Regions from separate parts of the Streptomyces peucetius genome, predicted to be linked through region 3. Evidence: riboswitches for the same ligand, from Rfam matches in the RefSeq annotation. Region 3 holds a riboswitch; each other region holds the start of a gene.

Region 1 (4,273 bases), 3.0 Mb from region 3:
ACGTCGTCAAGAACGAGCGCCGCCAGCGGTACGACAACGTGCCGTACGGCACGGCCTTCGAGAGGCTGACCGCCCTCGCCTACCCGCAGGGCCACCCCTACCACCACACCCCGATCGGCTCGATGGCCGACCTGGACGCGGCGACCCTCGAGGACGCCCGGGCCTTCTTCCGTACGTACTACGCACCCAACAACGCGGTGCTGTCGGTCGTCGGCGACATCGACCCCGAGCAGACGCTCGCCTGGATCGAGAAGTACTTCGGGTCCATCCCCTCCCACGACGGCAAGCAGCCGCCCCGTGACGGCACGCTCCCGGAGAACATCGGCGCGCAGCTGCGCGAGGAGGTCGTCGAGGAGGTCCCGGCCCGTGCCCTGATGGCCGCCTACCGCCTTCCGCACGACGGCACCCGCGAGTGCGACGCCGCGGACCTTGCGCTCACGGTCCTCGGCGGCGGGGAGTCCTCCCGGCTCCACAACCGCCTGGTGCGCCGCGACCGGACCGCCGTCGCGGCCGGATTCGGTCTGCTGCGGCTGGCGGGCGCCCCGTCGATGGGCTGGCTGGACGTCAAGACCTCCGGAGGCGTCGAGGTTCCGCAGATCGAGGCCGCCGTCGACGAGGAGCTGGCACGCTTCGCGGCCGAGGGCCCGACGGCGGGGGAGATGGAGCGGGCTCAGGCCCAGCTGGAGCGCGAGTGGCTGGACCGGCTCGGCACGGTCGCGGGCCGCGCCGACGAACTCTGCCGTTACGCGGTGCTGTTCGGCGATCCCCAGCTGGCGCTGACCGCCGTCCAGCGGGTGCTCGACGTCACCGCGGAGGAGGTGCAGGCCGTCGCCAAGGCACGCCTGCATCCCGAGAACAGGGCGGTGCTGGTCTATGAACCGGTCGCCGCGGAAGAGACCGAAGCGGCCGACGGACACGAGCACGAAGGGACGGACCAGTGAGCGACGCTGCCGTGACCATGGACTTCCACCCGCAGCCGACTCCGGGCACCGCCCGGCCCTGGGCCTTCCCGGCCCCCGAGCGCGGCACACTGGACAACGGCCTGACGGTGCTGCGCTGCCACCGCCCCGGCCAGCAGGTGGTGGCCGTCGAGGTCTGCCTCGACGCCCCGCTGGAGGCGGAGCCCGAGGGCCTCGACGGAGTCGCCACGATCATGGCGCGCGCTCTGTCGGAGGGTACGGACAAGCACCCGGCGGAGGAGTTCGCGGCCGAACTGGAACGCTGCGGTGCCACCCTGGACGCCCACGCGGACCACCCCGGGGTGCGGGTGTCGCTGGAGGTGCCGGTCTCCCGGCTCCCCAAGGCTCTCGGCCTGCTCGCCGAGGCGCTGCGCGCGCCCGCCTTCGAGCCGGACGAGGTCGAGCGGCTGGTCCGCAACCGCCTCGACGAGATCCCGCACGAGACGGCGAACCCGGGCCGCCGCGCCGCCAAGCAGCTCGCCAAGGAGCTCTTCCCGTCCTCGCTGCGCGTCTCCCGCCCCCGCCAGGGCACGGAGGAGACGGTGGCCCGGATCGACGCCGCCGCCGTACGCGCCTTCTTCGAGGCCCATGTGCGTCCCGCGACCGCGACCGCCGTGATCGTCGGCGACCTCACCGGCGTCGACCTGGACGCCGTCCTCGGCGACTCGCTCGGCACCTGGACGGGCGACAAGGCCGACCCGCGGCCCGTGCCCGCGGTCACCGCCGACGACACCGGCCGGGTGGTCATCGTGGACCGTCCCGGGGCCGTGCAGACGCAGCTGCTCATCGGCCGGATCGGAGCGGACCGCCACGACCGGGTCTGGCCCGCCCAGGTGCTCGGCACGTACTGCCTCGGCGGCACCCTCACCTCCCGCCTCGACCGGGTGCTGCGCGAGGAGAAGGGCTACACCTACGGCGTACGGGCCTTCGGCCAGGTCCTGCTCTCCGCCCCCGACGGCTCCGGCGCGGCCATGCTCGCCATCAGCGGCTCCGTGGACACGCCCAACACCGGGCCCGCGCTCGAGGATCTGTGGAAGGTGCTCCGCACGCTCGCGGCCGAGGGCCTCACCGACGCCGAACGCGACGTCGCCGTGCAGAACCTGGTGGGCGTCGCCCCGCTGAAGTACGAGACGGCGGCCTCCGTCGCGGCCACCCTGGCCGACCAGGTCGAGCAGCACCTGCCGGACGACTACCAGGCCCAGTTGTACGTTCGGCTGGCGGAGACCGGCACGGTGGAGGCGACCGCGGCGGTCGTGGGCGCCTTCCCGGTGGACCGGCTGGTCACGGTGCTCGTCGGCGACGCGTCGCAGATCGAGGAGCCGGTCAAGGCGCTCGGCATCGGTGAAGTGGCGGTTGTCTCGGGCTGATCGGGAGCCGCCGACCGGATGCAGGGTCGAAAGCGGCGCATTACAGGCAAGTGGCATGCAAGTGGAACCCCGGCTTCGATTCGTTTGCCGGGGTTCCGTTGTATGTCCGTTTTATGGGAGAGGTTGCCTGTCTGCCCTGTGGCATGCGCTACAAAAGGGCCTGTCCGTTTGGTGATCGACGGACGGGATGCCTAGCGTCGGTCCGGCTGTCCGCCTGGAGATCGTCGCGCCCGCGGCGTCGGGCAGTCATCGCCGAGTCCCCGTCAGGCGCGAGCCTGGGGAGCCGGGGACCCATTCGTCCCTGGGGTGAATCGGGCACCTTCGCCTGCGCGGAGGCGCCCGTAGGAGACCTTCCTGCTCCGAACCCGTCAGCTAACCCGGTAGGCGAGAAGGAAGGAAAGGACCAGCCTCTTCATGGCGTTCACCCGTGCCACCGGGAAGCATCGTGCCCCGAGCCGCCTGACGCGCAGGAGCGCGAACCTGGCCGGCGTCGCCGCACTCGCCACCACCGGCGTCGTCGGAAGCTTCGCCTCCCCGGCACTCGCCGCCGACGCCGACGCCCCCTCCGCCGAGGACACCGGCCTCACGCAGATCGTCACCATGGACTCGCTCGCCGACGAGATAGCCGCCCAGGCCGCCGCCCAGAAGAAGGAGGCCGAGGAGGCCGCCGCCAAGGCCCGTGCGCGGGCGAAGGCCGCGGCGGAGGCCAAGCGCAGGGCCGAGGCTCGCGCCGAGGCGGCCCGCGAGGCCGAGGAGCGCGCCGCCCGTGAGGCCGAGCGCAAGCGGCTGAATTCCTTCCGGCTCCCCGTCGCCGGCTCCTACGTGACCACCGGCTACCGCGCCGGTGGCGCCCTGTGGTCCTCCGGCTCGCACTCCGGCGTCGACTTCCGTGCCGCGTCCGGCAGTTCCGTCGTGGCGGTGGGCTCCGGCACCGTCGTCGAGGCGGGCTGGGGCGGCGCGTACGGCAACAACATCGTGATCCGGATGAACGACGGCACCTACACCCAGTACGGCCACCTGTCGTCCATCGGCGTCTTCGTCGGCCAGCAGGTCACCCCGGGCCAGCAGATCGGCCTCTCCGGCTCGACCGGCAACTCGACCGGCCCGCACCTGCACTTCGAGGCGCGGACCACAGCCGAGTACGGCTCCGACATCGACCCGGTCGCCTACCTCCGCTCGCACGGCGTCGCCGTCTAGCGGTCATGCGCAGCCCGCTCGAAGGCCCCCGGCTTCCGCCGGGGGCCTTCGCCGTGTTCCGTGCCGTTTTCACCATTCCGTGATTGCCGCTCCGGCCAAGAGATTTCCGTGGTTTCACGGGCGCCGTCGGAAAACGGCGCGCATTGCAATAGAGTCACGGGAAGGCGCGTCAATCGGTTGCGTTTCGCTCGGATCAAGGCGGAGGTTCGGTCATGCGTATTCCCGCGCACTCGGTATGCACGGCGATCCGTGACGACATCGTCTCCGGTGTCTTCGAGCGCGGCAGCCGGCTCGCCGAGGAGCAGCTCGCCCGCCGCTACGGGGTCTCCCGGGTCCCGGTGCGTGAGGCGCTGCGCACCCTGGAGTCGGAGGGGTTCGTCGTCACCCGGCGGCACGCGGGCGCCTGCGTCGCCGAACCCACGGAGCAGGAAGCCGCCGATCTCCTGGAGATCCGGCTGCTGTTGGAGCCCCTGGGGGCGGCGCGCGCCGCACAGCGCCGCACCGAAGCGCATCTCAAGGTGCTTCGCGGCCTGGTCAGACTGGGGCAGGAGAGGGCGCGGCGGGGGCAGGGCGAAGACCTGCGCTCCCTCGGCAACTGGTTCCACGAGACGCTCGCCCAGTCCTGCGGCAGCCCCGGACTCACCGCGCTGCTCACCCAGTTGCGGCACAAGATCGCCTGGATGTACGTGGTCGAGCACCCGGCCGCGCCGGTCGAGTCGTGGGCCGAGCACGGCGCGATCGTCGACGCCG
Region 2 (4,273 bases), 640 kb from region 3:
CGGTGATCACGCTGCTCGCCCTCTGCGGCCTGGTGATCCTGGTGCTGGTGCGGGAACAGACCGGCACCCACGGGTTCGTGGTCGGCCTGGCTCTGGCGACACTGCCCGTCCCGCTGCTGCTGGCCGCGTTCCGCTGGCTGGACCGGGTCGAGCCAGGCCCCTGGCGGAACCTCCTCTTCGCCTTCGCCTGGGGCGCCTGCGCCGCGGCCCTGATCGCGATCATCGCGAACACGTTCGCGACCCGCTGGATAGCGACGGCGACCGCCGATCCGGCTTCCGCCGACACCATCGGGGCGACGGTCATAGCGCCCGTGGTCGAGGAGAGCGCGAAGGCCGCAGCGATCCTGCTGATCTTCGTCTTCCGCAGACGGGACTTCACCGGACTCGTGGACGGCGTGGTGGTCGCCGGCTTCACCGCCACCGGCTTCGCCTTCACGGAGAACATCCTCTACCTGGGCAGCGCGTTCGACGAGGACCAGTCGACGGGCACCTCCGGCTTCGCGTCGGTGACCGCCGCGACCTTCTTCGTACGGGTCGTGATGTCACCGTTCGCCCATCCGCTCTTCACCGTGCTCACGGGCCTCGGCTTCGGTGTCGCCGCGCTCGGCGCGCGCCACCACCGGCGTCTGCGGCGTATCGCCCTGCCGCTCCTGGGTCTTGCCCTCGCGATGGGCATGCACGCCCTGTGGAACGGCTCGGCGTCGATGCTCGGCCCGTGGGGCTTCTACGCGGTGTACGGGGCGTTCATGGTGCCGGCGTTCGGGCTGCTCACCTGGCTGACGATATGGACCCGCCAGCGCGAGCTGCGCACGATATCCGACGAGCTCCCCGCCTATGCCGCGGCGGGCTGGATGCCGGCGTCCGAGCCGCGCGCCCTTTCGTCGATGCGCGCCCGCACGCTGGCGCGTGACTTCGCCCGGCGCACGTACGGCCCGGCCGCCGGCCACGCGGTGTCGGAGTACGAGGCGTTCGCGACGTCACTGGCCTTTCTGCGCCGCCGGGCACACCGGGGCGCGGCGGACCCGGACTTCGCGGAGCGCGAGCAGGAACTGCTGCACCACCTGTGGCAGCGCAGACAGGTGGCGGGTCCGTCACTGGCGTACGCGGCCCGGGCGACGAGCCGGGTGCCGGTGCCGCCGCCGTACCGGAACTACGGCGGCTACAACCCGTACCGCTACTGACCCGCGTCGGCGGCCGCGACAGCGCGGACGCCCCATCGGCGGCGGGTGCCCGGGCACAGCCCGGCAGCCCTGGCGTCGGGGGGTGCGGCAGGAATGCCGGAGACATGGAGATGCCCGGCACGGAGAAGCGCATGGGAGAGCATGCGGAGCCCCGTACCGGGCAGGGATCAGATCGTGAGGCCCTTGCCGCGCAGCCAGGCCATCGGGTCGATGCCGGAGCCGCCCGCGGTGTGCACCTCGAGGTGCAGATGGGGCCCGGTGACGTTGCCGGTGGCGCCGACACGCCCGATCGTCTCGCCGGTGGTGACCTTCTGGCCCGCGCTCGCCGTCATGGACGACAGGTGGGCGTACAGGACCTCGGTGCCGTCGTCGAGTTCGAGGACGATGCGGTAGCCGTACGAGCCGGACCACCCCGCGGACTTGACCGTGCCGCTGTGCACGGCCTTGACCGGGGTGCCGGTCGGGGCGGCGAAGTCCAGGCCGGTGTGCTGGCCGGAGGACCACATGGAGCCGGACTCGCCGAAGGTGGAGGTGATCGTGTACGAGGAGGTGGGCAGGGAGAAGCTCCTCGCGAGCTCGGCGAGACGCTCGGCCTCCGCCTTGGCCCGGGCGGCCTCTTCCGCCTTGCGCTTCTCTTCCGCGGCCTTGGCCTCTGCCTCGCTCTGCTGCTTTTCCGCAGCGGCCGCGGCCTGTTCGGCGGCGGCCTTCTCCGCGGCGGCCTTGGCCTCCGCGTCCGCGGCGGCCTGCTGCTGCTCGGCCTGCGCGAGGATGCGGGCCCGCAACGCCTCGCCCGCGCCCGTCGCCCGGGCGGAGCCGTCGCCACCGTCGGCCACCGTGGTCGCGGCGGTCAGCGGGGCGGTGTTCACGTCCGCCGCGGCGTCGGAATCCGAGTCGTCGGACACCAACGAGCCCACGCCCGGCAGGGACTTGGCGTCGGGAAGATTGTCCGTGATGGCGTCGGGAAGGGAAATGGAGACCGCCGGCTTGTCCTGCGCGGTGGCTATGCCACCCGCGCCGACCGCGGCGATCACACCGACGCCGAGCACCGTGGAGCTGCGGGCGAGTCCGCCGCGCTGCTTGATGACACGGTGCCGGCCGCGCACCGGGCGGATGGACTCCTCTGTGGGATTCCATTCCTCCCAGGTCCGCTCGGGTGCGTCGTCACCGATGCGTTCGGACGCGAAGCGGGCCTCTGGGGCAGGCATGTTGGACGCCACGAAGGCGTTCTCCTTCCTTCCTTCTCGCCTACCGGGTTAGCTGACGGGTTCGGAGCAGGAAGGTCTCCTACGGGCGCCTCGACCGCGGACTGAGCGGCAAAAGGTGCCCGATTCACCCCAATTGGTGGTTCCCCGGTTCCCTTGCGGGATTCGGCGCGTGCGCGCGGTGCCGCCTCTGACGACGGCTGGGACGACCGCGCTGCGTTATCGAACGTTAATAGACGGCGGGGCCGGATTCCAAGCTGTTCCGACTGATCATTAGCGATTTCGACGGGGACTTAACGTGACAGAGGCACTCAGAATCGGGCGACTTGATCAAACATCGGACAGAGACCTTTTCCTGACGGTGTGTCAAATGTTATGCGGAGAGGTGCCCTTGGGTCACAGGCCGTAAGGACGACCGAGGCCGGCCCGCGGGTCGAGGCGCCGACGGCGCGCGGGCCGGTTGACGCGCGGGCCGAGGGCCGACGGGCGGTCCGACGACACGCGGGCCGGCGGCTGACGGACGGTCCGACGGCCCTCGGGAAGAGGACGACATCCGCTTCCGCCGTCGGCTCAGACCGCCGGAGGAACCACCGGCACAATCCTGCGCCGCTCCGGCTGGCCCCGAGCCGGACGGCCGACGGCCAGCAGAGCCATGTCGTCGTTCGAGCCGCCGCCGGTGTACCGGCGTACGTCGTCGACGAGTGCGTCCAGCAGCTCCCCCGGCCCCGGGAAGAGCCGCCCGGTGAGCCGTTCCACCGGGTCGTAGAAGACGCCGCGGTCGTCGCGCGCCTCCGTCACCCCGTCCGTGTAGAGCAGCAGCGTCGCCCCGTCGGGCAGCGGATACTCCGCCGCCCGGTCCGGCCACTCCCCCAGATCACCCATGCCGAGCGGCAGCGCCGCCTGCGGCGGACGGAGCACGTCCAGCCCCCCGTCGGCATGCAGCACCAGCGGCTCCGGATGCCCCCGGTTCACCAGCCGCACCAGCGGACGGCCGCGGGGAATCTCGCCCAGCACGGCCGTGGTGAAGCCCTCCACCGCGTCCAGGCCCTCGCGCCGGTCCCCCTCCCGCTTGAGCGCGCGCTCCAGCCGCTGCCCCACACCCTCGAGCGAGCGCTCCTGCTCCGCGGCCTCGCGGAACGCGCCGATGACGACCGCCACGGTCGCCACCGCCCCCAGCCCCTTGCCCCGGACGTCGCCCACGAGGAGCCGCACACCGTGCGGGGTGTCCTGCACCGCGAACAGGTCGCCGCCGATGAAGGCGCCCTCCTGCGCCGCCTCGTACCGGGCGGCGATGTGCAGGCCGCCGATCCGCTCGGCCGGCGCGGGCAGCACGGCCCGCTGCGCGGTCTCGGCGATCACCCGCGCCGAGGCCAGCTGCTCGCCTCTGCGCTGTACGACCCTGTTGATGACCAGGGCCAGAGCGGCGACGGTGAGCACCGTGGTGGTCTCGGTGGCCGCGGTGATCTGCGCGGCGGTCCCGTTGTAGACGTGCATGCCGCTCACCCCCAGGATCGCGGCGACACCCATGAGCAGGGTCGCCACGAACGAGACGAGAGGGGCGGCGAGAAGGGGCGCGGCGGCGAAGAGCGGCACCGCGGTGAAACGAGGCGGTGTCAGCATGTCGAAGACCACCCCTGCGACGATCATCGCGACGGGCAGGGCACGCACGAACCACGGGGCCCGACGCGCGCCGCCTTCATCCCGCCGCTGCTGTCCCAAAGGTGGTCTCTCCTGCCGGGTCCGCTGACGGCTGCGGACAGTACCGCGCCCACCTCAGGCTCGGCGCCGACGCGCCGTGCAGCCACTTCCCATCGCCCAACCGGGCGAATGCCGAGGCGACCGGAAAAGCCACCGGCCCGATGGTCGATCTCCAGGATCGACCATCGGGCC
Region 3 (4,273 bases):
CTCCTCGTAGTACTCGGTCATCTCGGCGGCCGAGCGGGACTTGCCCTCGAACTCGTACGAGCCGTCCTTGTAGAACTCGGACGCGGCGACGTCGAGCGCGAGCGCGATGTCCTTGCCCGGGGCGTAACCGGCTTCCTTGATGGCCTCGAGGATGAGGTCGAGGGCGGCGCGGTTGGACTCGAGGTTCGGCGCGAAGCCGCCCTCGTCGCCGAGGCCGGTGGACAGGCCCTTCTGCTTCAGGACCTTCTTGAGGGTGTGGTAGACCTCGGTGCCCCAGCGCAGCGCCTCGGAGAAGGACTCGGCGCCGATCGGCGCGATCATGAACTCCTGGATGTCCACGTTGGAGTCGGCGTGCGAACCGCCGTTCAGGATGTTCATCATCGGAACGGGCAGCAGGTGCGCGTTCGGGCCGCCCAGGTAGCGGAAGAGCGGCAGGTCGGAGGCCTCGGAGGCGGCGTGCGCCACGGCGAGGGAGACGCCGAGGATGGCGTTGGCGCCGAGCGAGGACTTGTCCGGGGTGGCGTCCAGGTCGAACATCGCCTGGTCGATCAGGCGCTGCTCGGTGGCGTCGTAGCCGACGAGCTCCGGGCCGATCTGCTCGATGACGGCGAGGACGGCCTTCTCGACGCCCTTGCCCTGGTAGCGGTTCTGGTCACCGTCGCGGAGCTCGAGAGCCTCGAACGCACCGGTGGAGGCGCCGGACGGAACTGCAGCACGACCCGTGCTGCCGTCGTCGAGGCCAACCTCGACCTCGACCGTGGGGTTGCCTCGGGAGTCCAGGATTTCCCGGGCTACGACGACGTCGATGGACGGCACGAGCATCTCCTTCTGGGATGTGACGCGAGAAAAGTGCAGAGGTCTGCTTGGCCTTGCGGCAAGAGCCTAACCGTCCCGGGCGCAAAGGCCGGCCGATGCCCGCCCCCTGGGACGAAAAAGGGCATCAAGACCCGTGGGAGGGGACAAACAAGGCGGTATCTACCTGCGAGTAACCGGCGCTTGGGGACCCGCGCCGCTACGGACCGGGCCCCGGCCCGGCGCGTACGGGGGAAGGCGCGCCGGACCGGGGTGCTCGGGTCCCGTTTCGAACGGGTGGGGGCTTCCCCGGCGCCGCGACGCCGAGAAGGTGCCCCGCCCACGGCCGCAGGGCCGCGGGGGAGGGTCAGCTCAGGTGGAGCTGCTGGCCCGGGTGGATCACGTCGGCGTCCTCGACGATGTCCTTGTTCAGGTCGAACAGCTTCTCCCAGCCGCCCTTGACCTTCTCGGCCTCCGCGATCTTGCTGAGGGTGTCGCCGGCCTTGACCTTGTACTCGCCGTCACCCTTCTTGAAGCCCTCGGCCCTGGGCGCGGCAGCGGCGGGCTCCCCGGCCTTCTCCGCCGGGGCCGGGGCCTCGGTGCGCTCGGAGCGCGTGGTGGGCGCCTCGGCGCGCTCCTCGGACGGCTGGGCCGGCGCGGCGTCGGCGGAGCCGCCGTCGTAGGAGGCGCTGGACAGGCCGACGCCGCAGCTCGGCCAGGCACCCTTGCCCTGACCGGCCAGGACCTTCTCGGCTATCTCGATCTGCTGCGCCTTGGACGCCTGGTCGGCGGTCGCCGCGTACGCGGTGCCGCCGTACGCGGCCCAGGTGGAGGCGGAGAACTGCAGGCCGCCGTAGTAGCCGTTGCCGGTGTTGATGGACCAGTTGCCGCCGGACTCGCACTGGGCGACGGCGTCCCACTCGGAGGCGGTCGCGGCGGAGGCGGAGGTCGCGCCGAGGACCGGGGCGGCGATGGCGGCGCCGGCGACACCGGCGAGCGCGACGAGACGGGTGACCTTCGACGGGCGACGGTGCTTGGCCTTGCCGGAAGAACGCAGCATGGAACTTCTCCTCACCGACGCCTACGAGGTGAGCTGTCGGGTTCGGGCCCGTGAGTTGCCCGGCCGCACGTCCGTGGGACGCGCGGGCTTCACCCCCAGCCGGCTCCGGTCCGTCGGTCTCTCGATCCGAACGAACGGTTCCGGCACTTACCTTGGGTCCCCCGCTCCTGCCTTCGGCGCTCTGAGCGACGACTGTTCCCCCGACCGACGGCAGGATTCGGCGTATCGGTCGACGGAGCCCGCGGTGGCGAGCGGTTCAGACCGTAGACACAGGACTCCCCGATGTTCAAAGTCGAACATCGGGGAGGAAACGCCCGAAACGAACACCGGCAGATGTCCGTTTTCGCAGGTGAGGGGCAGAGTGGCCGCATTCGTCGGGCGATGCGCGCCAATCCGGGCGAAGAGACCCTTGTCTCACTCGAACGAAGCGGACATAAGCCCACGAACCCCCGCCCGAACTAGCGCTGAGTCAGGCTCAGATCGAGGTGCTGACCGGGGAGGATGAGGTCGGGGTCGGCCCCGACGGTCTCCTCGTTGGCCTCGTAGAGGGTCACCCACCCGCCGGGCACCTCGTGCGCGGCGGCGATGTCGCACAGGTTGTCGCCGGGCTGAACGGTGTACACGCCGGGGCCGGTTGTCCCGTCCGCGCCCTGACGGCCGGAACTGTCACCCCTTGAGGCGTGGCGTCCGCCTTCACGGGCATCACCCGAATCGCCGGTCCCGGCCTCGCTGTCGGCGGGCTCGCCACGGTGCTTGCCGGTGCCGGCCGTCGCCTCGCCGGACGGGTCCGTCGCGGCGGCACCGTCCGTGGGCCCGGCGCCGATGTCACCGTCCTTGGGGGCCGGGTCGCCGGCGGCGTCGCCGGACGACTCGGCCGTGTCGCCGGTGTCCGATCCACCGGACTCATCGGAGGCGTCCGGGGTGCCCGTGGAGCCCTCGGACGTCTCGTCGCCGCCCGTGGCGTCGGCCGGGTCGGCCGGTTCCGCCGGGTCCAGGATGCCGAGCGAGTCGGAGGCGTCGGGCGACGGCTCGCCGGCCGTCGCGTCGCTCTCCTGCGGCAGCGGCAGGATGCCCGGGTCGACATCGGCCTCCGCGCCGTCGTCCTGCAGTCCGGCGAGGGGGCCGCAGGCGGGCCAGGCGCCGGGGCCCTCGGCGGCGAGCACCTTCTCCGCGACGGCTATCTGCTGGGAGCGGCTCGCGAGGTCGGCGCTCGCCGCGTACGCGGTGCCGCCGTAGGCGTCCCAGGTCTCCTGCGAGAACTGCAGCCCGCCGTAGAAGCCGTTGCCGAAGTCGGCGCTCCAGGCCCCGCCGCTCTCGCACTCGGCGACGCGGTCCCAGGTGCTCGCGTCGGCGGCGGACGCCGAGCCGGCGCCGAGCAGCGGGATGGCGATGGCCGAACCGGTCACCCCTGCCGCGACGATGAGGGCCGGAGCCTGGCGGGGTCGGCGGTGTCGTCCGTTCCCGGAGAGCATGCGGTTGCCTTTCGCGTGACAGCTGTGAACTCTGCGGCCTGCTGATGCGTGCCGAGTGACTGGTGAACGTAGCGGCATTCGAACGTGAGTCACAAGTCGATGCAGCAGAGATCACGTGAAAGTCACAGAAGTGACGCTGCGTCAGTTTGTTTGAGGTGTGAACTCAACGGGCAGAGTGCGCAATCCACGCATGATGAGACCCCCACGCCAGCGCAAATCGTCCGGATCTCCCGCAAGCCGCAAGTCCGGCATTCTGCGGAGCAGGGTGGCCAGTGCGGTCTGCCCCTCGAGCCGGGCGAGGGGGGCGCCGAGGCAGTAGTGGATCCCGTGGCCGTACCCCAGATGCTGGTTGTCGGTCCGTGACAGGTCGAGCGTGTCGGGGGAGTCGAAGCGCTCCGGGTCGCGGTCGGCGGCCGCGAGGACGACGAGCACGGGGTCGCCCGCCGCGATGCGCTGCCCTCCGACGGTGAGCGGCTCCGTGGCGAAGCGCCAGGTCGCGAGCTCCACCGGCCCGTCGTAACGCAGCAGTTCCTCCACTCCGGTCGCCAGCAGGCCGCTCTCCCCGGCGGCGAGGGACGCCTGCAGGCGCTCCCGCTGCCCGGGGTTGCGCAGCAGTGCGTAGACGCCGTTGCCGATGAGGTTGACGGTGGTCTCGAAGCCGGCGAACAGGAGGATGAAGGCCATCGCGGCGGCCTCGTTCTCGGTGAGGTGCTCGCCATGGTCGGATGCCTTGATGAGTCCCGAGATGAGGTCCTCGCCGGGATCCTCCCGCTTCCGGTGGATCAGCTCGGCCAGGTATCCGCGCATCTTCTTCACGGAGCGGGCGACTCCGCCGCGCGGGCCGCCGCCGTGCCGGATCATCATCCCGGCCCAGTCGCGGAAGTCGTCCTGGTCCTCGCGCGGGACGCCGAGCATGTCGCAGATGGCGTAGATGGGCAGCGGGAACGCG

The links. A riboswitch is a leader RNA that binds a small molecule or an ion and turns the genes downstream of it on or off. The one in region 3 is predicted to bind cyclic di-AMP.
Region 1: linked by a shared signal. The riboswitch ahead of OGH68_RS27905 (M23 family metallopeptidase) and the one ahead of OGH68_RS14260 (transglycosylase family protein) in region 3 are both predicted to bind cyclic di-AMP.
Region 2: linked by a shared signal. The riboswitch ahead of OGH68_RS17285 (M23 family metallopeptidase) and the one ahead of OGH68_RS14260 (transglycosylase family protein) in region 3 are both predicted to bind cyclic di-AMP.

The regions. Positions count from the first base shown of each region.
Region 1 covers NZ_CP107567.1:6,130,707-6,134,979, forward strand. The annotation lists gene OGH68_RS27895 (M16 family metallopeptidase) at 1-941, shown strand, start outside; gene OGH68_RS27900 (M16 family metallopeptidase) at 959-2,326, shown strand; cyclic di-AMP (ydaO/yuaA leader) riboswitch at 2,567-2,728, shown strand; gene OGH68_RS27905 (M23 family metallopeptidase) at 2,741-3,523, shown strand; gene OGH68_RS27910 (GntR family transcriptional regulator) at 3,736-4,273, shown strand, end outside.
Region 2 covers NZ_CP107567.1:3,777,586-3,781,858, forward strand. The annotation lists gene OGH68_RS17280 (PrsW family intramembrane metalloprotease) at 1-1,181, shown strand, start outside; gene OGH68_RS17285 (M23 family metallopeptidase) at 1,349-2,398, opposite strand; cyclic di-AMP (ydaO/yuaA leader) riboswitch at 2,409-2,564, opposite strand; gene OGH68_RS17290 (PP2C family protein-serine/threonine phosphatase) at 2,954-4,102, opposite strand.
Region 3 covers NZ_CP107567.1:3,141,721-3,145,993, forward strand. The annotation lists gene eno (phosphopyruvate hydratase) at 1-822, opposite strand, end outside; gene OGH68_RS14260 (transglycosylase family protein) at 1,160-1,852, opposite strand; cyclic di-AMP (ydaO/yuaA leader) riboswitch at 1,856-2,041, opposite strand; gene OGH68_RS14265 (transglycosylase family protein) at 2,311-3,258, opposite strand; gene OGH68_RS14270 (cytochrome P450 family protein) at 3,466-4,273, opposite strand, start outside.